Regions from separate parts of the Micromonospora sp. R311 genome, predicted to be linked through region 2. Evidence: predicted binding sites of a transcription regulator. Region 2 holds the regulator's gene; the other holds the start of a gene.
The links. Region 2 encodes HrcA, which represses chaperone genes, less so after heat shock. Its sites were predicted from a motif close to GGTTNGCACNCTCNNNNNGAGNGTGCNAACC; they were not measured.
Positions count from the first base shown of each region.

Region 1: a site for HrcA is predicted at 1,804-1,834, ahead of groL (chaperonin GroEL). Genes of this name have one in related genera too.

Region 1 covers NZ_JBSWCE010000007.1:126,472-138,039, reverse strand. The annotation lists gene AC1WTP_RS08090 (cold-shock protein) at 147-350, shown strand; gene AC1WTP_RS08085 (hypothetical protein) at 449-1,756, shown strand; gene groL (chaperonin GroEL) at 2,031-3,653, shown strand; gene AC1WTP_RS08075 (hypothetical protein) at 3,711-3,959, opposite strand; gene AC1WTP_RS08070 (GNAT family N-acetyltransferase) at 4,046-4,972, opposite strand; gene AC1WTP_RS08065 (S8 family serine peptidase) at 5,019-7,514, opposite strand; gene AC1WTP_RS08060 (glycerol-3-phosphate dehydrogenase/oxidase) at 7,594-9,411, shown strand; gene AC1WTP_RS08055 (hypothetical protein) at 9,495-10,025, shown strand; gene AC1WTP_RS08050 (FAD-binding oxidoreductase) at 10,058-11,458, opposite strand; gene AC1WTP_RS08045 (DUF4031 domain-containing protein) at 11,525-11,568, shown strand, end outside.
Region 2 covers NZ_JBSWCE010000030.1:29,789-41,356, forward strand. The annotation lists gene ybeY (rRNA maturation RNase YbeY) at 1-236, opposite strand, end outside; gene AC1WTP_RS24215 (PhoH family protein) at 251-1,309, opposite strand; gene AC1WTP_RS24220 (serine hydrolase domain-containing protein) at 1,442-2,818, opposite strand; gene AC1WTP_RS24225 (histidine triad nucleotide-binding protein) at 2,864-3,214, opposite strand; gene AC1WTP_RS24230 (SDR family NAD(P)-dependent oxidoreductase) at 3,283-4,044, shown strand; gene AC1WTP_RS24235 (16S rRNA (uracil(1498)-N(3))-methyltransferase) at 4,191-4,925, opposite strand; gene dnaJ (molecular chaperone DnaJ) at 4,977-6,119, opposite strand; gene hrcA (heat-inducible transcriptional repressor HrcA) at 6,193-7,215, opposite strand; gene AC1WTP_RS24250 (DUF4870 domain-containing protein) at 7,449-8,111, shown strand; gene hemW (radical SAM family heme chaperone HemW) at 8,178-9,401, opposite strand; gene AC1WTP_RS24260 (enoyl-CoA hydratase-related protein) at 9,420-10,220, shown strand; gene AC1WTP_RS24265 (hypothetical protein) at 10,392-11,255, shown strand; gene AC1WTP_RS24270 (phytanoyl-CoA dioxygenase family protein) at 11,481-11,568, shown strand, end outside.

The DNA.
Region 1 (11,568 bases), on a different contig from region 2:
TCGTGCACCGCAGTCACGCCTCGTGTAGCGTGCGATTTCGGTCACCCGTTTCAGCGGTCGTCGCCGATCGCCAAACCGGTGGTTCCGGGGTGCCGGCGTGCCGGCGTCCGGGTTGTGGTACGCCGCGCAGAGTGAGGAAGTGCACCGTGGCACAGGGCACCGTGAAGTGGTTCAACGCCGAAAAGGGCTACGGCTTCATCGCCGTCGACGGCGGGCAGGACGTCTTCGTCCACTTCTCCGCGATCGAGATGGACGGCTACAAGGCGCTGGACGACGGCCAGCGGGTCGAGTTCGAGATCGCCCAGGGCCAGAAGGGCCCGCAGGCCGAGCGGGTGCGCGTCATCGCCTGAGTCGGCGCCCTCCCCGACGCGCGGGGTCGGCGGGGCTGCGGTGCGTCGGCGCGCCAGGGAAGATCATGAGCCGTTCCAGCTGTCGCTGAGGAGGGTTCATGTCCGACCAGCCGCCCCCGGACGCGTCGTCCCCGACGCCGGGCCCCTCCGGCCCGGGCGACCCCGACCCGGGCCGCGCCGCCCCCGCGAGTTCCACCCCGGGGGTGCCGCCGCCCGCCGACCGGGCCGCACCGCCGCCGTCCGCGGCCCACCAGCCGCCGGGCTGGGATCCGACCGCCCCGCCACCGGCGTGGGATCCGGCCGCGCCGCAACCGCCGGCCGGGCAGACGACCGCTCACCCACCATCAGAGTGGGATCCGGCCGCGACCCAGGCCGCCCACCCGGCTCCGGGGTGGGATCCGGCCGCGCCCCACGCCGCCCACCCGGCTCCGGGGTGGGATCCGGCCGCCCCGCCGCAGGGGTGGGCGCTCCCGCCCGGTCCGTACGGCGGGCAGCACTGGTATCCGGGTGCGCCCTTCGCCTATCCGGCCCCGGCGGGTCACGGGTGGTACCCGCCCGGGTTCGACCCGGCCGACGCCCTGGTCACCCCGCCCGGGGCGGGCCTCGGCGGGTGGTTCAGCCGGTGCGTCGGCGCGGTGCGCCGAGGCTGGCGGCTGCTGCTGCCGATCCTGCTGCTGACCCAGGTGCTGCCGGCGGCGACGCTCTCGGTGCTCAGCCTGCTGGTCGACCCGTCGGCCGACTGGGACGCCGCCGCCCGCCAGAACCCGGACGCGCTGCCCGACACGTTCCTCACCGACCTGGCCACCCTGCTCGGTGTGCTGATCGGCGGCAGCCTGCTCGTCGGCCTGGTGCAGAGCGTGGGCTGGGCCGCCGGCACCTGGGTGATCGCCCGGCAGGCGGCCGGCGAGCAAGTCAGCCTCGGCACGGCACTGCGCTACGGGCTGCGCCGGGCGCCCGGCCTGTGGGGCTGGACGCTGCTGCTGACCCTGATCATCAGCCTCGGCCTCTGCTTCTGCGTCATCCCCGGCATCTACTTCGCGTTCGTGCTGAGCATGGCCGGCCCGGTCTGGCTCTTCGAGCGCCGGCCCCCGATCGACCGCTCGTACCGGATGTTCCACGCCCGGCTGGGCCTGGTGCTCGGCCGGGTGGCGCTGGTGGCGGCGGCGGTGATCGTCGGCACGGTGGCGGCCGGGACGGTGGAGGCGGTCGGCACCCTGCCGTTCGGCACCACCCCGCTGGAGTCCCCGGGCTCGGCCGTCGGCGTCGTGCTGGTGGCGCTGGCCGCCGCGGTGCTGGCGCTGCCGGCCCACCTCGCCCAACTGGTCGGCCTGGTCGCCACGTACGCCGAGCAGCGGGCCCACGAGGGCCCGGTGAACGCGGCCCGGCTGGCCGGCGAACTCGGCTGACCGGCCCCATCGTGCTTGCACTCGGCAAGGGAGAGTGCTAAACAGGTCATTGGCACTCGCATCCTGTGAGTGCCAATGGTCGGGGCGGTGGGGCCGCGGCCGCGCCGGTGGAGAAACCGCTGGCGGGGCACGTGGCCGGTCGTCGCGGGCTATCCGGCCCGGCCGAGGAGGCGTCGCCGTCGTCCGGTGGCGACGTCCCAAGGTGCGTACACCAGGCGGCCCATCCGGGACACACACTCGGGTGGCCCGTGAGTGTCCAGGAGGACAACGCCGTATGGCCAAGATGATCGCGTTCGACGAAGAGGCGCGCCGCGGCCTCGAGCGGGGCATGAACCAGCTCGCCGACGCCGTGAAGGTGACCCTCGGCCCCAAGGGCCGCAACGTCGTGCTCGAAAAGAAGTGGGGTGCCCCCACCATCACCAACGATGGTGTGAGCATCGCCAAGGAGATCGAGCTCGAGGACCCGTACGAGAAGATCGGCGCCGAGCTGGTCAAGGAGGTCGCGAAGAAGACCGACGACGTCGCCGGTGACGGCACGACGACGGCGACCGTCCTGGCCCAGGCCCTGGTTCGTGAGGGCCTGCGCAACGTGGCCGCCGGCGCCAACCCGATGGCCCTGAAGCGGGGCATCGAGGCCGCCGTGGCCAGCGTCTCGGAGGAGCTGCTCAAGCTCGCCAAGGACGTGGAGACCAAGGAGCAGATCGCCTCCACCGCCTCCATCTCGGCTGGTGACACCAGCGTCGGCGAGATCATCGCCGAGGCGATGGACAAGGTCGGCAAGGAAGGCGTCATCACCGTCGAGGAGAGCAACACCTTCGGCCTGGAGCTGGAGCTCACCGAGGGTATGCGCTTCGACAAGGGCTACATCTCCGCGTACTTCATGACCGACCCGGAGCGTATGGAGGCCGTCTTCGACGACCCGTACATCCTGATCGTCAACAGCAAGATCTCGTCGGTGAAGGACCTGCTCCCGATCCTCGAGAAGGTCATGCAGTCGGGCAAGCCGCTGCTGATCATCGCCGAGGACCTGGAGGGCGAGGCCCTGGCCACCCTGGTGGTCAACAAGGTCCGGGGCACCTTCAAGTCGGTCGCCGTCAAGGCGCCGGGCTTCGGTGACCGCCGCAAGGCCATGCTCACCGACATCGCCATCCTCACCGGTGGCCAGGTCATCAGCGAGGAGGTCGGCCTCAAGCTCGACGCGACCGGCCTCGACATGCTGGGCCGGGCCCGCAAGGTCGTGGTGACCAAGGACGAGACCACGATCGTCGACGGTGCCGGTGACGCCGAGCAGATCCAGGGCCGGGTGAACCAGATCCGGGCCGAGATCGACAAGAGCGACTCCGACTACGACCGGGAGAAGCTGCAGGAGCGGCTGGCCAAGCTGGCCGGTGGCGTCGCGGTGATCAAGGTCGGCGCGGCCACCGAGGTCGAGCTGAAGGAGCGCAAGCACCGCATCGAGGACGCGGTGCGCAACGCGAAGGCCGCCGTCGAGGAGGGCATCGTCCCCGGTGGTGGTGTCGCGCTGGTGCAGGCCGGCAAGACCGCCTTCGACAAGCTGGACCTCACCGGTGACGAGGCGACCGGCGCGCAGATCGTCAAGATTGCGCTGGACGCCCCGCTGCGGCAGATCGCCGTCAACGCCGGCCTCGAGGGCGGCGTGGTCGTCGAGCACGTCCGCAACCTGGAGGCGGGCCACGGCCTCAACGCCGCCAACGGCGAGTACGTGGACCTGCTGGCCGCGGGCATCATCGACCCGGCCAAGGTGACCCGCTCGGCGCTGCAGAACGCGTCGTCGATCGCGGCGCTGTTCCTCACCACCGAGGCCGTCGTGGCGGACAAGCCGGAGAAGACCCCGGCCGCCCCGGCTGGTCCGGGTGGCGGGGACATGGACTTCTGAGTCCGGTTCCGACGCAGTAACGGGGCGGGCCGCGTCAGCGGTCCGCCCCGTTCGTCGTCAGGTGGGCAACGGGCGCTGGTTGCGCCGCTTCTGTGCCCGGTCGTACGGCGGGCGGAGCTGGATCGGCGCGTCGACCATCTCCAGCGGTTCCTCGATCTCCGCCTGCTGCTCGGCGCCGGCCATCTCCGCCAGTTGCTCGGCGTCGCCGTAGTCGAGCCGGTCGAACGGCAGTTGCCCGGGGAGTTCGCCGACCGGCTTCCAGGTGACGGGCTGGACGTCGTCGGTATGTTCGTCGTCCGTGGTCATGGCTGCCTCCTCTACCGAAACGGTAGGAGGCGCCGGTCAGCGCTGCGGGTGAATGGCGCTATCGGGATCTATATCCCATTCGCCCTTTATTGGGCTCCGAGCGACCTGCGGTACAGGAAGAAGACCCGCTCGATCCGGGCGCCCGCGCTGCCCGAGTAGAACGGCACCGGCCCCACCCAGCCGATCTGTGCCGCGTCGAGCCCGGCCGTCCGCTGGTCGCGCAGGCAGCGGCGGAGCAGCACCCCGCCGATCCCGGAGCCCTCGGCCGCCGGGGCGGTGCCCATCGGCCCGAACCAGCTCGGCCGACTCGATCCGTAGGCGGCGAAGCCGAGCACCTCGCCGTCCCGCTCCGCCAGGTGGCAGCCCGCTGCGTCCCGGCCGACCGAGCCGAGCAACTCCGCGTCCCAGGTGCCGCCGAAGGTGGACCGGGCGAACGCGGTCAGCGCCGGCAGGTCCGCCGGCCCGGCCCGGCGTACCGTGACGCCCTGGCCGGCCAGCCGCCGCTCGGCGGCCTCCGTCGACCGCAGCGCCGGCGACTCCTCGGAGGACAGGTCGGCGGTCATGTTCCACGCCGTCCGGTCCTGCCGGTACCCGAGCGCCAGCGCGGCGCAGACCGCCGGGGTGTACCGCACGTCGATGCCGGGCCAGGCGTAGTAGGGCGGGTTCCCGGCCAGCAGCACCTCGGCCGCGCCCAGCCCGGCGAGCGTCCGCTCGGCGTGCCCGAGCAGCGCCCGCCCGAGGCCCCGGCGCCGCGCGCCCGGCTCGACCGCCACCAGGTCCACGTGCCCGAGCCGCGGGTCGGTGGCGACCGAGCAGATCAGCACTCCGACCAGCGCCCCGTCCCGGTACGCGCCCAGCGCGACCACCGGCCGGTCCGCGGCGGCCCGGGTCCAGAGCGCGGCCACGATCTCGGCGGCCTCGGCCGCGTCCTCCGGCAGGTCCAGCGCCCGGCGGCACAACTGCACCACCGCCGGCGCCCGGTCGGCGGTCAGCTCGACGATCTCGGCGTCCATGGTGGCCGACCCTAGATCATCGGGTACCGGTGCGCGCAAGGGTCGCTCAGGACCGGGCGGCGCGGACGGCGGCGTACGCGTCGACCAGACCGGCGCCGGTGATGTTCCGGTCGCCCCCGCAGGCGTCCGCCGGGTCGCCGGAGGGGTGGCTGGCGGTGGCCGGGGTGGCCGTGTCGCGCAGGATCTGCCGGGTCCGGGGCAGGTCGCCGACGAGCGCCGGGTTCGCCGACCACATCAGCGCCACCACGCCGGCCACCTGCGGGGTGGCCATCGAGGTGCCGTCGAGCCGGGCGTACCCGCCGCCGGGCATCGCGGAGACGACCCCGGCGCCCGGTGCCACCAGGTCCGGCTTGGCCACGTCACCGGGCGCCGGACCGCGCGAGGAGAAGCTGGTGACCCACCGCTGCCGGTCCACCGCCCCCACGGTCAGCACCTCCGGGTACGGCGCGGGCGGGTCGTCGATCGACCCGCAGTACGGACCGGTGTTGCCGGCCGCGGCCACCACCAGGATGCCGGCGGCGTCCAGCGCCCGGGTGGCCGGCCGGAGCACCCGGGGGTCGCAGCCCTCGATCGCCGGGCAGCCCCACGAGTTGGTCAGGATGTCCGGCGCCCGGGCCGGGCGCCCGTCGGTGAACGGGTCCCCGCCGGGCGGGAACGGCGCCAGCATGAACTGGAGGCAGTCCAGGTAGTGGGCCGGGTTGCCGAGGTTGCGGTCGAGGTTGACGCAGCCCACCCACTGCGCGCCGGGGGCCACCCCGACGCCGCCCCGGCCCACCGCGCTGCCCACCGTGTGGGTGCCGTGCCCGCCCCGGTCGGCCGGGGCCCGGCTGCCGTTCCACGGGTCGTACCAGGAGTCGTCGCCGCCCCGGAAGCCGCCGGCCAGCGCCGGGTGCCCGCCGTCCACCCCGGAGTCGGAACTGCCCACCACGACGCCGGAGCCGTCGACCCCGAGCCGCGACCAGACCCGGTCCGCGCCGATCATCCGGATGTTCCACTCCGGACCGGTGGGGGCGGGGGCGGTGCCGCGGCTGACCCCGGCCGGCGCCGGCAACGGTCGCAGCCGCTGGCTGACCAGCACCCGGTCCACTTCCGGACGGCCGGCGAGCCAGGCCCGCACCGCCGGTCCGCCGGCCACCTCCACCGCGTTCACCAGGTAGTACGGGGTGTGCGGCAGCCGGAGCCGGCGCAGGTCCCGGCGCAGGCCGGCCTGGCTCCGGTCGGCGGTGGCGACCAGCCGCCGGTAGACCTCGGCCGCCCGGGCGTCCCGGCCGGCCCGGCCGGGGGTACCGGCCGGCAACCCGGTCAGGTCGGCCTGCTCGCGCAGCACCACCAGCAGCCGCTCGCCGTGCAGGCCGGGCTGGCCGGGGCCGGCGGCGACCACCCCGGTCGCCACCAGCAGGGTCACCGCGGCCACCGCGGCCACCCGCCGGCTCGGCGTGCGACCCCGGGCCAGCAGCACCCCGTACGCGACGGCGAGCAGGGCCGCGACGGCGAGTCCCGCGCCGGCGGCGGCCGCCACCCAGAACGGCACGTCGCGGGTGTCGGCGAGGATCAGGGTGATCTCTTCCGGGTCGGTGAAGGCCAGCGGGCCGAGCACGGTGAGCCCGACCAGCCAGCCGGCCGGGGCGCGGTCGGTGGCCCGGCCGACGCCCGGGCGGCGGGCCGCCGCCTGGAGGGCGGCCAGCGCGAAGCCGGCCGGCGGCAGGGTCAGCAGCAGCGGCAACTGCGCCCCGGACTGGCCGACCCCGGCGGCCACGAGCAGCAGCGCCACCCCGGCGACCAGCCCGCCGACCAGCACCAGCCGGGCCGGCCGGGGCGGCTCGCCGACCGCGAAGGGGGCCCAGAACCCGGCGTCCAGCAGTGTCCCGGCCAGCGCGCCGACGGTGGCCGCCGCCAGTGCGGCGAGCACGGTCTCCAAGGGCCCGCCGAGCGCGCCCAGCCAGACCCAGGGCAGCAGCAGGGCCAGCCCGGCGGCCGCCGCGAGCAGCGTGACCGGACCCGGCCGGTGTCGCCCGGCGGCTCCCGCCGCCTCGGGTCCCGTCCGAACCGGGACGCCAGCGGAGCCCGTCGGTGGCGGGCCGCTTCCCGGGCGTCGCCGGCGGCCCAGCCGGGCCAGCACGGCGGCGGCCAGCGCGGCGGCGCCGGCGAGCGCCGCGAGGTATACCTCGTGGTGCACCGGGGGGATGGCGCGGAGCAGCCCGAGCGCGGCGAGCACCAGCACCCCGGCCAGCCAGGCGCGGCCGGCGGTGCGGACCGCCGCCGAGCGGGGCAGCAGCGCCAGCAGCAGCGCGGGCGTGCCGACCAGCAGGACGGTCGACAGGCCCACCGCCGGCCAGAGCCAGACCACCCGGTCCAGCCCGCTGGCCAGCAGCACCTGGTCGGCCAGCCACCCGCCGGCCTGGGCGGGCACCGCGCAGCCGACGATCCAGCAGCCGGCCAGCGCGGCCGCCACCACCGGCCAGGGGCCGGGCCGGGGCGGCGCCGGCGGGGGCGGGGGCGGTGGCACGTACGGACCGGTGGGTGACGGGGGGCCGACCTCCATTCCCCAGACAGTACGGCCCGGACGTCGCCTGCCGTCCCACGGCCACGACGGTTACGGTGGACGGGTGCGCGACCCGAACGTGTCCCGATCCGTCGCCGGCCAGCTCTCCCCGGAGCGCCGCGTCGACGACCTGCGCCGGCTCCGGGCCGAGCGGTTCGACGTGCTGGTCATCGGGGGTGGCGTGACCGGTGCCGGCGCCGCCCTGGACGCCGCCTCCCGCGGGCTGAAGGTGGCCCTGGTGGAGGCCCGCGACTACGCCGCCGGCACCTCCAGCCGGTCCAGCAAGCTGATCCACGGCGGGCTGCGCTACCTGGAGCAGCTGGAGTTCCACCTGGTCCACGAGGCGCTCACCGAGCGCGGCCTGCTCGCCACCCGGCTCGCGCCGCACCTGGTCCGTCCGGTCCCGTTCCTGGTCCCGCTCCCCGCCGGCCGGGGCGTACGCGACCTGCCGGGCCGGCTCTTCCGCCGCTCCTACTACGGCGCCGGCGTGGCCACCTACGACGCCTTCGCCGGCGTCTTCGGTGGCGGCCGGGGCATGCCGCTGCACCGCCACCTGACCCGGGAGGGGGCGCGCCGAATCTTCCCCAGCCTGAAACCCGACGGGCTGGCCGGTGCCATCCGCTACTACGACGGGCAGGTCGACGACGCCCGGCTGGTGGTCACCCTGGCCCGCACCGCGGCCAGCCTGGGAGCGACCGTGGTGAGCAGCGCGCGGGCAGTCGGCTTGATCCGGCAGGCCCGCGAGGTGACCGGGGTCCGGGTGCGCGATCTGGAGGCGCCCGCCGGTTCACCGGACGCCGAGTTCGAGGTCCACGCCCGCACCGTCATCGCCGCGACCGGGGTGTGGAGCGACGACATGTCGCGGATGCTCAACGACGTCGGGCTGCGCCCCGGCATCCGGGTACGCGCCTCCAAGGGCGTGCACCTGGTGGTGCCCCGTTCGGCGATCACCGGCGAGACCGGGCTGATCCTGCGTACCGCGACCAGCGTGCTCTTCGTCATCCCGTGGGGCGGGCACTGGATCATCGGCACCACGGACACCGACTGGCGGCTCGACCGCTCCCACCCGGCCGCCTCCGCCCGGGACATCGACTACCTGCTCCAGCAGGTCAACGCGGTGCTGGACCGGCCGCTCACCCGGGACGACATCGAGGGCGTCTACGCCGGGCTGCGACCGCTGCTGGCCGGCGAGGCCGACTCCACCTCCAAGCTGTCCCGGGAGCACGCGGTCTTCGAGCCGATGCTGGGGCTGCTGCTGGTCGCCGGCGGCAAGTACACGACGTACCGGGTGATGGCCTCGGACGTGGTGGACCGGGCCGCCCGCCGGCTCGGCGGCGCACGCCCGTCGCGCACCGCCGACCTGCCGCTGCTCGGCGCGGACGGCTACGCCGCGATGTGGCGGGACCGCGCCGACCTGGCCCGCCGGCACGGCGTCCCGGTCGGCGTGGTCGAGCACCTGCTGGAGCGCTACGGCACCCTCACCCTGGACCTGCTCGCGCTGATCGACGCCGACCCGCTGCTCGCCTCTCCGCTGGCCGGCGCGCCGGAGTACCTGGCCGCCGAGGTGACCTACGCGGCGCGGGCCGAGGGCGCGCTGCACCTGGAGGACGTGCTCACCCGCCGAACCCGGATCTCCTTCGAGACCAGCCACCGGGGCCTGGAGTCGGCCGAGCACGCCGCCGAACTGATGGGCGGGGTGCTCGGCTGGGACGCCGCGACCCGGGCCCGCGAGGTGGAGCACTACCGCGCCCGGGTGGCCGCCGAGCGGCAGTCCCAGGAGATGCCGGACGACGTGGCCGCCGACGCGGCCCGGCTGGGTGCGCCCGACGTCCGCGGCTTCGTCGCCGACCGGGGACCCGGCGGGGACGCGGCCGAAGTCCCCTCGTCGTCGCGGTGACCGAACCGGCCGGTAACGTTACGTAACGATTGGTCCGCTCGGCGGGTATCCGGCGCTACCTACGGTGGGGTAGGTTGCGGCGCGTGGTTCCCGTATTCCGGTCATGTCTGGTTTCGCTCTCCGTCGCCGCGCTGCTGGCCGTCAGCCTCGCCGGCTGCTCGCTGCCCGGCAACGCCGACGACGAGCCGGCGGCCCGGCCGGCCGACTCGGCACCGGCGCAGCCCGGGCTGGGCGGCGCGGCGACGATCGGCAAGGGCCAGGTCACCCTGTTGCAGAAGCTCGGCTCCGGCGGCCCGCTGCGCACGCTCAACGTGGAGCCGGACGGCCGGTGGGAGTGCGTCGACTGCGCCGGTGACGGGGTGACCTCGGCGGGCGCGCTCAACGCCGAGCAGGTGCAACGGCTCCGGGTGCTGCTCGACGATCCACGACTGCCCCAGGAGACCGACCAGGCCCGGCAGTACCGGGTGAGCTGCATCGACGCGCTCACCTCCAGCCTGCTCACCTCGGTCGGCACGATCACCACCCAGGACTGCCCGGGCGAGGAGCAGCCGCTGGTCGGGTACGAGATCCTGCTGCTGCTCACCCAGGCCACCCCCGCCGAGCCCACGGCCTGACCGGCGCCCGCCGGCGCGGGCACCGTGAGGGGTCAGAGCACCTTGCCGGGGTTCAGCAGGCCGGTCGGGTCGAGCGCGGCCTTGACCGCCTGGTGCACCCGGACGCCCACCGGGCCGATCTCGCGGGCCAGCCAGTCCCGCTTGAGCAGGCCCACCCCGTGCTCGCCGGTGCAGGTGCCGCCCAGCTCCAGGCCGAGCCGCATGATCTCGTCGAAGGCGCGCCGGCCGCGTTCCAGGCTCGCCGGGTCGGCCCGGTCGACCACGATGTTCGGGTGCATGTTGCCGTCCCCCGCGTGCCCGACCACGCCGATCGGCACCTCGCACTCGGCCGCGATCCGGGCCACCCCGTCCAGCAGCGCGGCCAACGACCCGCGGGGCACCGCCACGTCGTCGATGACCAGCCCTCCGTTGCCGGCCGGGAAGGCGTCCGCGGCGAACTTCTCCATCGCCGGATGGGCCAGCCGGCGGGCCTGCAACAGCGCCGCCGCCTCCACCGTGTCGGTGGCCGCGTAGACCTCGTCGGCGCCGGCCGCCGCGCACACCTCGGCCAGCGCGGCCAGGTCGTCGGCGGCCCGGGCGCCGGTGTCGGCGGCGGCCAGCAGCAGCGCCTGGGCGTCGGTGCGCAGTCCCATCGGCCGGTACGCCTCGATGGCCCGCAGGTGGGTCTGGTCGAGCAGTTCCAGCAGGCTGGGGGAGAGGCCCCGGGCGGCGATCCCGGCCACCGCGTCGCCGGCCGCCGCGGTGGAGGGGAAGACCGCGACCAGGGTCAGCGACCCGGCCGGCGCGGGGCGCAGCGCCACGGTCACCTCGGTGATGATCCCGAGGGTGCCCTCCGAGCCGACGAAGAGCCGGGTGAGGTCGTAGCCGGCGACTCCCTTGGCGGTACGCCGGCCGGTGCGCAGCACCTCGCCGGAGGCGAGCACCACCTCCAGGCCGAGCACGTACTCGGTGGTGACGCCGTACTTGACGCAGCACATGCCGCCCGCGTTGGTGGCGACGTTGCCGCCGATGGTGGAGGACTCCCAGGAGCCCGGGTCGGGCGGGTACCAGAGGCCCTGCTCGGCCACCGCGGCGGCCAGTGTGGCGTTGACCACCCCCGGCTGGAGCACCGCGATCCGGCTCACCGGGTCGATCTCCAGGATGGCGTCCAGCGCGACCGTGCTCAGCACCACCGCGCCGTCGACCGCGTTCGCCGCGCCCGCCAGCCCGGTCCGCGCCCCCTGGGGCACCACCGGTACGCCGTGCCGGGCGGCCGCCCGGACCACCGCGGCCACCTGCTCGGTGCTGCGCGGCCGGGTGACCACCAGCGGCGTGCCGGCGGCGCAGAGATCGGCCTCGTCCCGCTCGTGCATCCGGAGCAGGTCCGGGTCGGTCAGCACCGCGTCGTCGCCGAGCGCGGCCCGCAGGTCGTCGAGCAGGGGGGAACCGGCCATGCGGGGAAGGCTACGGTCGCCGTCGGGCGATCATCAACCGGCCCGGAGCGGGTTAGATTGGCCGCCATGCTGTATCTGGACCGGCCCGGCTGGCCGTGGCGCGGGCGGCT
Region 2 (11,568 bases):
TCCCCCGGCCCGTGGTCGACACTGCCCTCGTCCATGGGGAAGGCGAGCACGTCGGTCGGCCCGTCACCGCCCATCCAGCGGTGGTTGAGCTCGGTCATGTAGTCGATGTCGACCAGCAGCACGGAGAGCTCGGCGAGGGGGTTGACCCCCATCTCGTCGAGGGCGTGCCGGGCGACGGCGAGCACGGCGTCGGTGTCGACCTCGACACCGGACTCGTTGGCGATCTCGATGGACAAGTGTCTTCCTCTGTCTAGCGGCGCCGGCCGGCCCGGCCGCCCTGGGCGGTGCGCCCCGGCACGGCGTGCACGCTCTGCGCCTGCTGGTTCTCCCGCTCGGCGTCCCAGCGGGCGTACGCGTCGACGATCTCCCCGACCAGCCGGTGCCGCACCACGTCGGAGCTGGACAGCTGGGCGAAGTGGACGTCCTCGACTCCGCCCAGGATCTCCCGGACCACCCGCAGGCCGCTGGTCGTGCCGCCGGGGAGGTCCACCTGGGTGACGTCACCGGTGACGACGATCTTGGAGTTGAAGCCGAGCCGGGTGAGGAACATCTTCATCTGCTCGGGCGTGGTGTTCTGCGCCTCGTCGAGGATGATGAACGCGTCGTTGAGCGTCCGGCCGCGCATGTACGCCAGCGGCGCGACCTCGATCGTGCCCGCCGCCATCAGCTTCGGGATCGAGTCCGGGTCGAGCATGTCGTGCAGCGCGTCGTAGAGCGGGCGCAGGTAGGGGTCGATCTTCTCGTTCAGCGTGCCGGGCAGGAAGCCGAGCCGCTCGCCCGCCTCGACCGCCGGCCGGGTGAGGATGATCCGGTTGACCTGCTTGGCCTGGAGCGCCTGGACGGCCTTCGCCATCGCCAGGTAGGTCTTGCCGGTGCCGGCGGGCCCGATGCCGAAGACGATGGTGTGCGCGTCGATCGCGTCGACGTAGCGCTTCTGGCCCAGGGTCTTGGGACGGATGGTGCGCCCGCGCCGGGAGAGGATGTTGAGCGTCAGGACCTCGGCGGGCCGCTCGGCGCTGCCCTGCTCGAGCATGCCGACGGTACGCCGGACGGCGTCTGTGGTCAGGGTCTCGCCTTTCTCGATGAGTTCGAGCAGCTCACTGAAGATTCGCTCGGCGAGGGCGTTGTCCGCGGGGGCACCGGTGATCGTGATCTCGTTGCCCCGGACGTGCACGTCGCTGTTCACCGAGCGCTCGACCAGTCGCAGGATCTCGTCACCCGCGCCGAGCAGGTTGACCATGATCTTGGAATCGGGAACCGTGATCCTGGTCTGCACCCGGGGCGGGCCGGGAGGTGGGGTGCCGGTCATAGATCGGGCCGAGGGGCCCTGCGCCACCTGCTCTCGAATCGGCGCCGGCCCTGCTGGCGCGGCGTGCGGACGTTACACCCATCGTATCGGTTCAACGCGGGTGGCACCCCGTCCATTTCCGCCGCCCCCGGGTCAGCTCCCCGCCCGGAAGTCGTACCGCTCGAAGGTCTCCTGGGTGCGGGTGAACCGGTACGTCGCCCAGTGCATCCGGACCACCGAGCCGCGCTCGTCCCGGGTCAGTCGGAGCAGCTCACCGGCCTCCCGGCCGGAGACCGTGCGGAACACGTCCGGCCGGTCCGGCAGCGGCGCGAAGACCGCCGGCGGCTTGCCCGGCGGGTCGTCGGCGCCCCGGGCCCGCAGGGCCCCGTCGTGCCAGGAGAAGACGTACTCGAAGCCCTCGCCCCACCAGCGGCCGAGCAGCCCGCGTACCGACTCGGGGGCCGGCGGCCCCGGCCGCCACGGCTCGACCTCCGCCGGGTCGTGCTCCACCGCCGCGGTGAGCAGCCGGTGCGGCAGGTCGAACAGCTCCGCCGCGGTGCCGGAGGAGCCGAGCACGGCGGCGCCCATCGCGCCGGGCGTGCCGTCGCCGCCCCGCCGCCCGTAGACGGCGGCCAGGAAACCGGGCATCGCGCCGTCGTGCCCCACGTGCATGATCCGCTTGCCCTGCGGGACCAGGATCAACCCGAGCCCGAAGCCGCCGGCCCAGAGCGTCTCGTCGGTGACCGTCACCGGCCAGCGCATCTCGTCCAGGGTCGCCGGGGCGAGCACCCGGCCGGCCGCGTCGAGCGCCGCCGGATCGGCGAGGAACGCCGCCCACCGGGCCATGTCCCCGGCGGTGCTCCAGAGCTGGGCGGCCGGGCCGACCGCGCCGAAGTCGGTCGGCGGCTCCGGGTGGGCCTCGTCGGAGTACGCGTCGACCAGGAAGCCCGTGGCAGCCCGCCGGCCGGGTGCCACCGTGGTGTGGGTCAGCCCCAGCGGGATCAGCACCCGCTCGGTCAGCACCTCCGCCCAGGTGCCGCCGCGCAGCTCGCCGACCAGCCGGCCGAGCAGCGCCATGCCGAGGTTGGAGTAGTGGTAGCGGCGCCCGGGCGGCAGCACCCGCTCGGCGCGGGCCAGCTCGGCCAGGAGTTGCCCGGTGTCCGGGGCACGCAGGGTGTCCCAGACGTCGCCGTACGGCTCCCGTTGCAGCCCGGCGGTGTGCGAGAGCAGCCGGCGCACGGTCAGCTCGCCGTGCGCCGGCAGGTCGAGGTGGCGGCCGATCGGGTCGTCCAGGTCGAGCAGGCCGTCGTCGCGGCACTGGAGGGTCAGCACGGCGGTGAAGGTCTTGGTGACCGAGCCGATCCGGAACCGCGTCTCCGGGTCGAGCGCGGTGTCGCTGCCGGTCCAGCCGACCGTGCACGACCACGGTTCCCGGTCGGCCCGGTGCAGCGCCGCCGACACCGCCGGCACCCGGCCCTGCGCCTGCACCTGCCGCACCATCCGCCCGAGGCGGTCCCCCACATCCGTCACCCGGGCAGTGTAAGGAGAGACGTCCGGCCGGCGGGGGCCGACGGGTCAGCGGCAGAGCATCGGCCCGAGCGGCGCGCCGCCGAGCAGGTGCGCGTGCGCGTGGAAGACCTCCTGGCCGCCGTACGCCCCGGTGTTGAACATCAGCCGGAACCCGTCGCCGAGCAGCCCCTCGTCCTCGGCCACCGCGGCGGCCGTGGCGAGCAGCTCACCGGCCAGCGCCGGGTCGCCCTGGCCGAGCGTGGCCACGTCGGCGTAGTGCTCCTTGGGGACGACCAGCACGTGCACCGGCGCCTTGGGGTCGATGTCGCGGAACGCGAGGGTGGTGTCGGTCTCCCGGACGATGGTGGCCGGGATCTCCCCGGCGACGATGCGGCAGAACAGGCAGTCGGATCCCATTCGGGCATGCTAAGCGCTGCGCCGGGGGCCGGTGGGCGAGGCCGGACCGCTCCGGCATGATGGCCGGCGTGACTTCACGGGCGGTACTGGTGACGGGGGGCTCGCGCGGCATCGGGCGGGCGGTGGTGCGGGCCTTCGCGGCCGGCGGCGACCGGGTGGCGATCCACCACCGGGACTCCGCGGAGCTGGCCGAGGAGCTGCGCGCGCAGCTGCCCGGCGAGGGGCACGTGGTGGTCCGGGCCGACCTCGCCGACCCGGACGCGGTCCGGGCGATGGTGGACGAGGCGGCCGGCCTGCTCGGCGGCCTGGACGTGCTGGTGAACAACGCGGGCGTGTTCGGGCCCGCCGACCCGCCGCACCCGGTCTTCGAGAGCAGCTACGAGCAGTGGCGGCAGCGCTGGCGCGAGGTGCTGGACACCAACCTGTTCGGCGCGGCCAACGCCAGCTGGTGCGCCGCCCAGCACATGCGTGAGCGGGGCGGCCGGATCGTCAACGTCTCCTCCCGGGGCGCGTTCCGGGGCGAGCCGGGCAACCCGGCGTACGGGGCGAGCAAGGCGGGGTTGAACGCGATGGGGCAGTCGCTGGCGGTGGCGCTGGCCCCGTACGGCATCGCGGTGGCCACGGTCGCGCCCGGCTTCGTGGCGACCGACATGACCAACGAGCACCTCAAGTCGCCGCGCGGCGAGGCGGTACGGGCGCAGAGCCCGTTCGACCGGGTCGCCCGCCCCGAGGAGATCGCCGCCGCCGTGCACTGGCTCGCCTCGCCGCAGGCCGAGTGGGCCTCCGGCACCATCGTCGACCTCAACGGCGCCTCCTACCTGCGCAGCTGACCGGCCCCGACAACTCTCCCGCACGCCCTTTGCTCTGCTTCACCGGACGCAACAGTTGGCGGCCGCAACCTGTGCGTGGGTTGACGCAGAGCAAAGGAGGTGCGGCAGCGGGCGCCGGGGCCGCGCCGGCCCGCCGGGCGCAGCGGCTACCAGCGGTCCAGCCGGGTCGAGAGCACGGAGAGCGCGGCGACGCCGGCCGTCGAGGTGCGCAGCACGGACGGCCCGAGCCGGACCGGACGGGCGCCGGCCTCGGTGAACGCGTCCAGCTCGGCCGGGGCGATGCCACCCTCGGGGCCGACGACCAGCACGATCTCGCCGCTGTCGGGCAGCTCGACGGTGGTCAGCCGGTCGTCGGCCTCCTCGTGCAGCACGAACGCGGCGGCGGCCCCGGCGACCCGGCGGGCCACCGTGCCGGTCGACTCGTCCGGCGCCCCGGCGACCACCGGCAGCCAGGCGCGGCGGGCCTGCTTGGCGGCCTCCCGGGCGGTCGCCGCCCACTTCTCCCGGGCCCGTACGCCCCGCTCGCCGCGCCACAGGGTCACCGAGCGGGCCGCCGCCCAGGGCACGATCTCGTCCACCCCGACCTCGGTCATCGCCTGCACGGCCAGTTCGCCCCGGTCGCCCTTGGCGATGCCCTGCACCACCACCAGCCGCGGTACCGACGCGTCCACGTACCCGCGCGAGCGGACGTCGAGCTCCAGGCTGCCCCGGCCGACGGCGGTGACCACGGCGGTGGCCGTGCCCCCGTGCCCGTCGGCGAGCAGCAGTTCCTCGCCGACGCGCAGGCGCTGCACCGTGGCGGCGTGGTGGCCCTCGGGGCCGTCGAGGGTCAGCGAGTCGGCGGTCGGCAACGACTCGACCAGGAACAGCGGTGCGGACACGTCGATCAGGCTAGCCGCCCCCGGCAGCGGCCGGGACGGCGAGCCGGCGGGTCAGGCGTGGCCGTTGAAGGCGTCGCGCATCCGGGAGAAGAAGCCGCCCTGCTTGGTCAGCTCGGCGACCTCCTCGCCCCGGGTCTTGGCGAACTCGCGCAGCATCCGCTCCTGCTCGGCGTCGAGCTTGGCGGGCGTGCGCACGTCGAGGTGGACGTAGAGGTCGCCCCGGCCGGTGCCGCGCAGGTGCGGCACGCCCCGGGCCCGCAGCCGCAGCGTGCTGCCCGGCTGGGTGCCCGGCTTGACGTCCACGGTCTCCTCGCTGTCCAGCGTCTTGATGGTCAGCCGGGTGCCGAGCGCCGCGGCGGTCATCGGCACGGTGACCCGGCAGTGCAGGTCGTCGCCCTTGCGGGAGTAGACGTCGTGCGGGCGCTCGTGGATCTCCACGTAGAGGTCCCCGGCGGTGCCGCCGCCCGGGCCCACCTCGCCCTGCTGGGCCAGCCGGATCCGCATGCCGTCCTCGACGCCGGCCGGGATCTTCACGGTCAGCGACCGGCGGGTCCGCACCCGGCCGTCGCCGGCGCAGGTCGGGCAGGGGTGCGGGATGGTGGTGCCGTAGCCCTGGCAGACCGTGCACGGGCGGGCCGAGACGACCTGGCCGAGGAAGGTGCGCTGCACCGACTGCACCTCGCCCCGGCCGCCGCACGCCTCGCAGGTGGCCAGGTGGGTGCCGGCGGCGGTGCCGGCGCCGGAGCAGGTGGTGCAGAGCACGGCGGTGTCGACGGTGATCGGGGCCTCCACGCCGAACGCCGTCTCGTGCAGGTCCAGTTCCAGCCGCAGGATCGCGTCCGCCCCGGGCCGGGTACGCGGCCGCGGCCCGCGGGCGCCGCCCGCGCCGCCGAAGAACGCGTCCATGATGTCCTGGAAGCCGACGAACGGGCCGGCGCCGCCGGGGCCTCCGGGGCCGCCCGCGCCCCCGCCGCCCGGGGCGAGCGGGTCGCCGCCCAGGTCGACGATCTGCCGTTTCCGGTCGTCCGAGAGGACCTCGTACGCGGCGTTGATGTCCTTGAACTTCTCCTGGGCCTCCGGGTCCGGATTGACGTCCGGGTGGTACTGCCGCGCCAGCTTGCGGTAGGCGCGCTTGATCTCGTCGTCGGAGGCGTCCCGGCTCACACCGAGAATGCCGTAGTAGTCCCTGGCCACTGCGTTCCGTGTCCTCATGTTCGTCTCGCGTTGCGCCGGTCGCCGGCCGGAACCGGCCGTCGGTTCTGCCTGGTCAGTTCTGGGCCAGCAGGTCGCCCACGTAGCGTGCCACGGCCCGCACCGTGGCGATGGTGCCGGGGTAGTCCATCCGGGTCGGCCCCAGCACGCCGAGACCACCGACGATCGTCGAACCCGGGCCGTAGCCGGTGCTCACCACCGAGGCGGCCCGCAGGTTGTCGATCTCGTTCTCGTCGCCGATCAGCACCCGCGTCGTGCTCGGCTCCGCCTCGCCGATGAGCTTGAGCAGCACGACCTCCTCCTCGAGCGCCTCGAGGATGGGTCGCAGCGAGCCCTGGAAGTCGAGCAGGCCGCCGCGGGTCAGGTTGGCCGTGCCGGCCAACGCGATCCGCTCCTCGTGCCGCTCGACCAACGTCTCCAGCAGCACGGTGGAGAGGGTGGCCATCGCCGGCCGCAGGGCGGGGATGGCCTCGTCGACCAGCGCCTGCACCAGCGGCGGGGTCTCCGACAGCCGGGTGCCGACCAGCTTCTCGTTGACCAGCCGGCGCAGGTCGGTGACGTCCTCGGCCGAAATCGGGCCGGGCATCTCGACCAGCCGCTGCTCGACCCGGCCGGTGTCGGCGATCATCACGAGCATCAGCCGGGTGGTGGAGATCGGCACCAGCTCCAGGTGGCGCACCGAGGAGCGGGCCAGGCTCGGGTACTGCACGACGGCGACCTGCCGGGTCAGCTGCGCCAGCAGCCGTACCGTGCGGTGCACCACGTCGTCGAGGTCGACCGCGCCGACCAGGAAGCGCTCGATCGCCCGGCGCTCGGCCGGGCTGAGCGGCTTGACCCGGGACAGCCGGTCCACGAAGAGCCGGTAGCCGCGGTCGGTGGGCACCCGGCCGGCGCTGGTGTGCGGCTGCCGGATGTAGCCCTCCTCCTCCAGCACCGCCATGTCGTTGCGGACGGTCGCCGGGGAGACCCCGAGCTGGTGCCGCTCGACCAGCGCCTTGCTGCCGACGGGCTCCTGCGTGGCGACGTAGTCCTCGACGATCGCGCGCAGGACCGCGAGCTTGCGGTCGTCGAGACCCATCCTCCCCACCTCCTGTCGCACGTCGGCCGGCGGCGCGCGGCGACCGCGCGGCACGTCCTGGCACTCGACTGTAGCGAGTGCCAGTCTACGTCGGCGGGCCCACGGACGCGATGATCAAGACGGACCACCGGTGCGCCCCGCCGGGAGGCCGGGACCGCACCGACCGATCATCCGGACAACCGGGACGATGTCGCTCTGGTGTGCCGTTGCCGGCTGCCCCTACCGTGACGTGCATGACTGAACCGCCTCGCCCACCGGGAGCCGACGGCCCCGGCGCGCCGCCGCCGGACCCGAACGCTCCGTCGGCAGTCCCCGGCCCGCCGGCCGGCGACGAACCCACCGCACCACTGTCCGGGGCGCCGGCCCCGGGCGGCTATCCCCCGCCCGGTGGCTATCCGCCGCCCATCGGTGACCAACCGCCGTCGGGCGGCTACCCTCCGCCGGGTGGCGCTCCCCCACCCGGGGGCTACCCGCCGCCCGGGGGCTACCCGCCGGGGGCCGGCTACCCGGCCGGCGGCGGCTACGGCCCGCCCACCGGCGGCTACGCCAACAACGAGGACAAGACCTGGGCCCTGATCGCCCACTTCGGTGGCGCGGCCGGCGTGATCGTCGGCGGCGGCCTGCTCGGCTGGCTGGCGCCGCTGATCGCGATGATGGTCCGCGGGCAGCAGTCGCCGACCGTCCGGGCGCACGCCGTCGCGGCGCTGAACTTCCAGCTCACCTGGACGATCGTCAGCGTGCTGAGCTGGGTGCTCACGCTGGTCACCTGCGGGCTGCTGTTCTTCGTCCCGATGCTCGTCTGGCTGGTGCCGCTGATCTTCGGCATCATCGCCGGGGTCAAGGCCAACGAGGGCGTGCTCTACCGCTACCCGATGACCTACAGCTTCACCAAGTGACCCGGGCCGGCCGCTCCCCCGGCCGGCTCCGGGGCACCACCGCCGGTGCCGAGATCGGCGACCGCCTCAGGGCAGCAGGTCGCGCACCACGGCGTCGGCGAGCAGCCGCCCGCGCAGGGTGAGCACGGCCCGCCCGGCCGCGTACTCGGGCGCGGCCAGCAGCCCGTCCGCCAGCGCCTGCCCGGCGCCGGCCCGGCCGGCCGCGTCCAGGCTGGCCAACGGCAGCCCGGCGGCGAGCCGCAGCCGGAGCATGACGTCCTCGGTGTGCGCCTCGTCGGGGGTGAGCACCTCCCGGGCCAGGCCGGGCGACCCCCCGGCGGCGAGCCGCTGGGCGTACGTCGTGGGGTGCTTGACGTTCCACCAGCGCACTCCGCCGACGTGGCTGTGCGCCCCCGGGCCGAGGCCCCACCAGTCGGCGCCGCTCCAGTAGAGCAGGTTGTGCCGGCAGCGGGCGGCCGGCGTGCGGGCCCAGTTGGAGACCTCGTACCAGGAGAAGCCGGCCGCGGACAGCGTCGCCTCGGCGGCCAGGTAGCGGTCCGCCGCGACGTCGTCGCTGGGGTACGGCAGCTCGCCCCGGCGCATCCGGGCGGCGAGCCGGGTGCCGTCCTCCACGATCAGGGCGTACGCGCTGACGTGGTCGACGCCCGCCGCCACCACCTGGTCCAGCGAGGCGGCGAAGTCCGCCGCGCTCTCGCCCGGCGTGCCGTAGATGAGGTCGAGGTTGACGTGGTCGAACCCGGCGTCGCGCGCCTCGGAGGCGGCGGCGGTGGCCCGGCCGGCGCGGTGGGTACGGTCCAGGATCGCCAGCACCCCGGGGGATGCGGACTGCATGCCCAGCGAGATCCGGGTGTAGCCGGCCGCGCGGAGCGCCTTGAGCGACTCCGGGTTGACCGACTCCGGGTTGGCCTCGGTGGTCACCTCGGCGTCGGCGGCCAGCCCCCAGGTGCGGTCGATGCCGTCCAGGATCCGGGCCAGGTCGTCGGCGGGGAGCAGGGTCGGGGTGCCGCCGCCGACGAAGACCGTGTCCACCCGCGGCGGCGGGGTGTCGCCCAGCACCCGGGCGGCGAGCGCCAACTCGGCCAGCACGGTGTCGGCGTAGCCCTCCCGGCTCGCGCCGCCGCCCAGCTCCGCCGCCGTGTAGGTGTTGAAGTCGCAGTAGCCGCAGCGGCTGGCGCAGAACGGCACGTGGACGTACACGCCGAAACCGCGCGCGCCGACCGCGCGGGTGGCGGTGGCGGGCAGCGAGCCGTCGACGGGGACGGGTTCGCCTTCTGGAAGGACGCCGGGCATGGCCACTAGTGTGCCCGCATGACCTCTCCCGACGCGCTGGTGCGGGTCGCCACGGCCCGCGGGGTGACCACCCTCACCCTGGACAGCCCGCACAACCGCAACGCGCTCTCCACTCCGCTGATGACCGAGCTGCTCGCCGGCCTCGCCGCCGCGGTCGCCGACGACGCCGTCCGGGTGGTCGTGCTGGACCACACCGGTCCGGTCTTCTGCTCCGGTGCCGACCTGAAGGAGACCGCGGCCGCGTACGCCAGCGGGACGGTGCCGGCGGGGATGCTCGGCGACGTGCTGGCCGCCGTCTGGGAGTGCCCGAAGCCGGTGGTGGCCCGGGTCGCCGGGCCGGCCCGGGCGGGCGGCCTCGGCCTGGTCGCGGCGGCCGACCTGGCGGTCTGCGCCGAGGAGGCCAGCTTCGCCTTCACCGAGGTGCGGATCGGGGTGATCCCCGCGGTGATCTCGGCGACCGTGCTGCCCCGGCTGCACCCGCGGGCGGCGACCGAGCTCTACCTCACCGGGGACACCTTCGACGGCCGCCGGGCCGCCGAGATCGGCCTGGTCACCGCCGCGGTGCCGGCCGACGGGCTGGACGCCGCGGTGGCCCGGTTCTGCGACTCGCTGGTCCGCGGCGCGCCCGCCGCGCTCGCCGGGGCGAAGCAGCTGCTGCGCCGGCCGCCCGCCGCCGACCTGCGCGCCGAACTCGCCGAGCTGGCCCGCCTCTCCACCGGCTACTTCCTCTCCGACGACGGCCGCGAGGGCGTCCTGGCGTTCCGGGAGAAGCGGCCGGCGCGCTGGGTGGCCGAGCTCGACGCGGAGGTGTCCGGCTGAACCCCGTGTGTTTGGTCGGGCGGGCCGGCGACAGGTGAGAGACCGGCCGGAACGGGAATCTTCCGCCTCACCCGACCACCGGGAGCGCAGCCCGCGGAGCGGGCGCGAACCGGTCGGACGACCCGGGCCGGCCGTTCGGGGACGTACGCTTGTGGGGCTGTCGAACAGGGGGTGTGGGTGCGAACTCGGGCAGTCGTTGCGGGCGGGGTCGTCCTCGTGCTCGTCGCCGTGATCGGGGTCCTGTATGTCGTCCGGCAGTTCGGGCAGGGGCTGCGGTTGCCGCTGGCCAGCCGGACGTGCACGGTGCAGGCCGACGGCGAGGTGGCGCTGGACGCCGACCAGATGGCCAACGCGGCGACGATCGCGGCGATCGGGATCCAGCGGGAGATGCCGGAGCGGGCGGTGGTGGTGGCGCTGGCCACCGCGTACCAGGAGTCCGGCCTGCGCAACCTCGACGGCGGCGACCGCGACTCGATCGGGCTGTTCCAGCAGCGGCCGAGCCAGGGCTGGGGCACCCCGACCCAGATCAGCGACCCCCGGTACGCGGCCAACCGGTTCTACGCGGCGTTGAAGAAGGTGCGCGGCTGGGAGCGGATGCGGGTGACCGACGCGGCGCAGAAGGTGCAGCGGTCGGCGTTCCCCGAGGCCTACCAGAAGTGGGCGGACGAATCCCAGGTGCTCACCCGGGCGCTGCTCGGGCACGCGACCGGGGCGGTCGCCTGCACGGTGAGCCGGGATCCGGCGATGCGCGGCGTGGCCGCGACCACGGCGCTGACCCGCGGCCTGACCCTGGACTGGGGGCTGGCCGCGGCGGTCGCCGCCGACGACCTGACCGGCCTGACCGTGCCCGCCGCCAACCAGCGCGGCGGCTGGCGGTACGCCCACTGGCTGGTCTCCCACGCCGGTGACCACGGGGTCAAGCGGGTGCGCTTCGGCGACCTGGAGTGGACCGCCCGGGACGGCACCTGGAAGCGGGTGACCGACGGCTCCCCCGACCCGTCACGGGTGGTGGCGGAGGTCTTCGCCGAGGGGTGACGGTCCCCGCCCCCGATCTCCTTACCGGCAGTCACCGCACAATCCGGCATTCACCGCGATTGGCGCGAGAATCCGGCGCTATGTATACCCACCGCAGTCGTACCGCTGCCCATGGTCCGGCTCCCGCACCGGACGGCCGGTCGGGCATTCCCGCCCGCCCTTTCACCGCGTTACGATCGGCGGCCTGTGCCAGCAATGGTTTCGCCTCATGGGGAGGGGTACGACGTGGCGTTCGACTACGGCGACCGGACCGGTTACGAACCGATCAGCGACACTGACCGCAAGGAGTTTCACGAGCAGGGCTTCCTCCTGC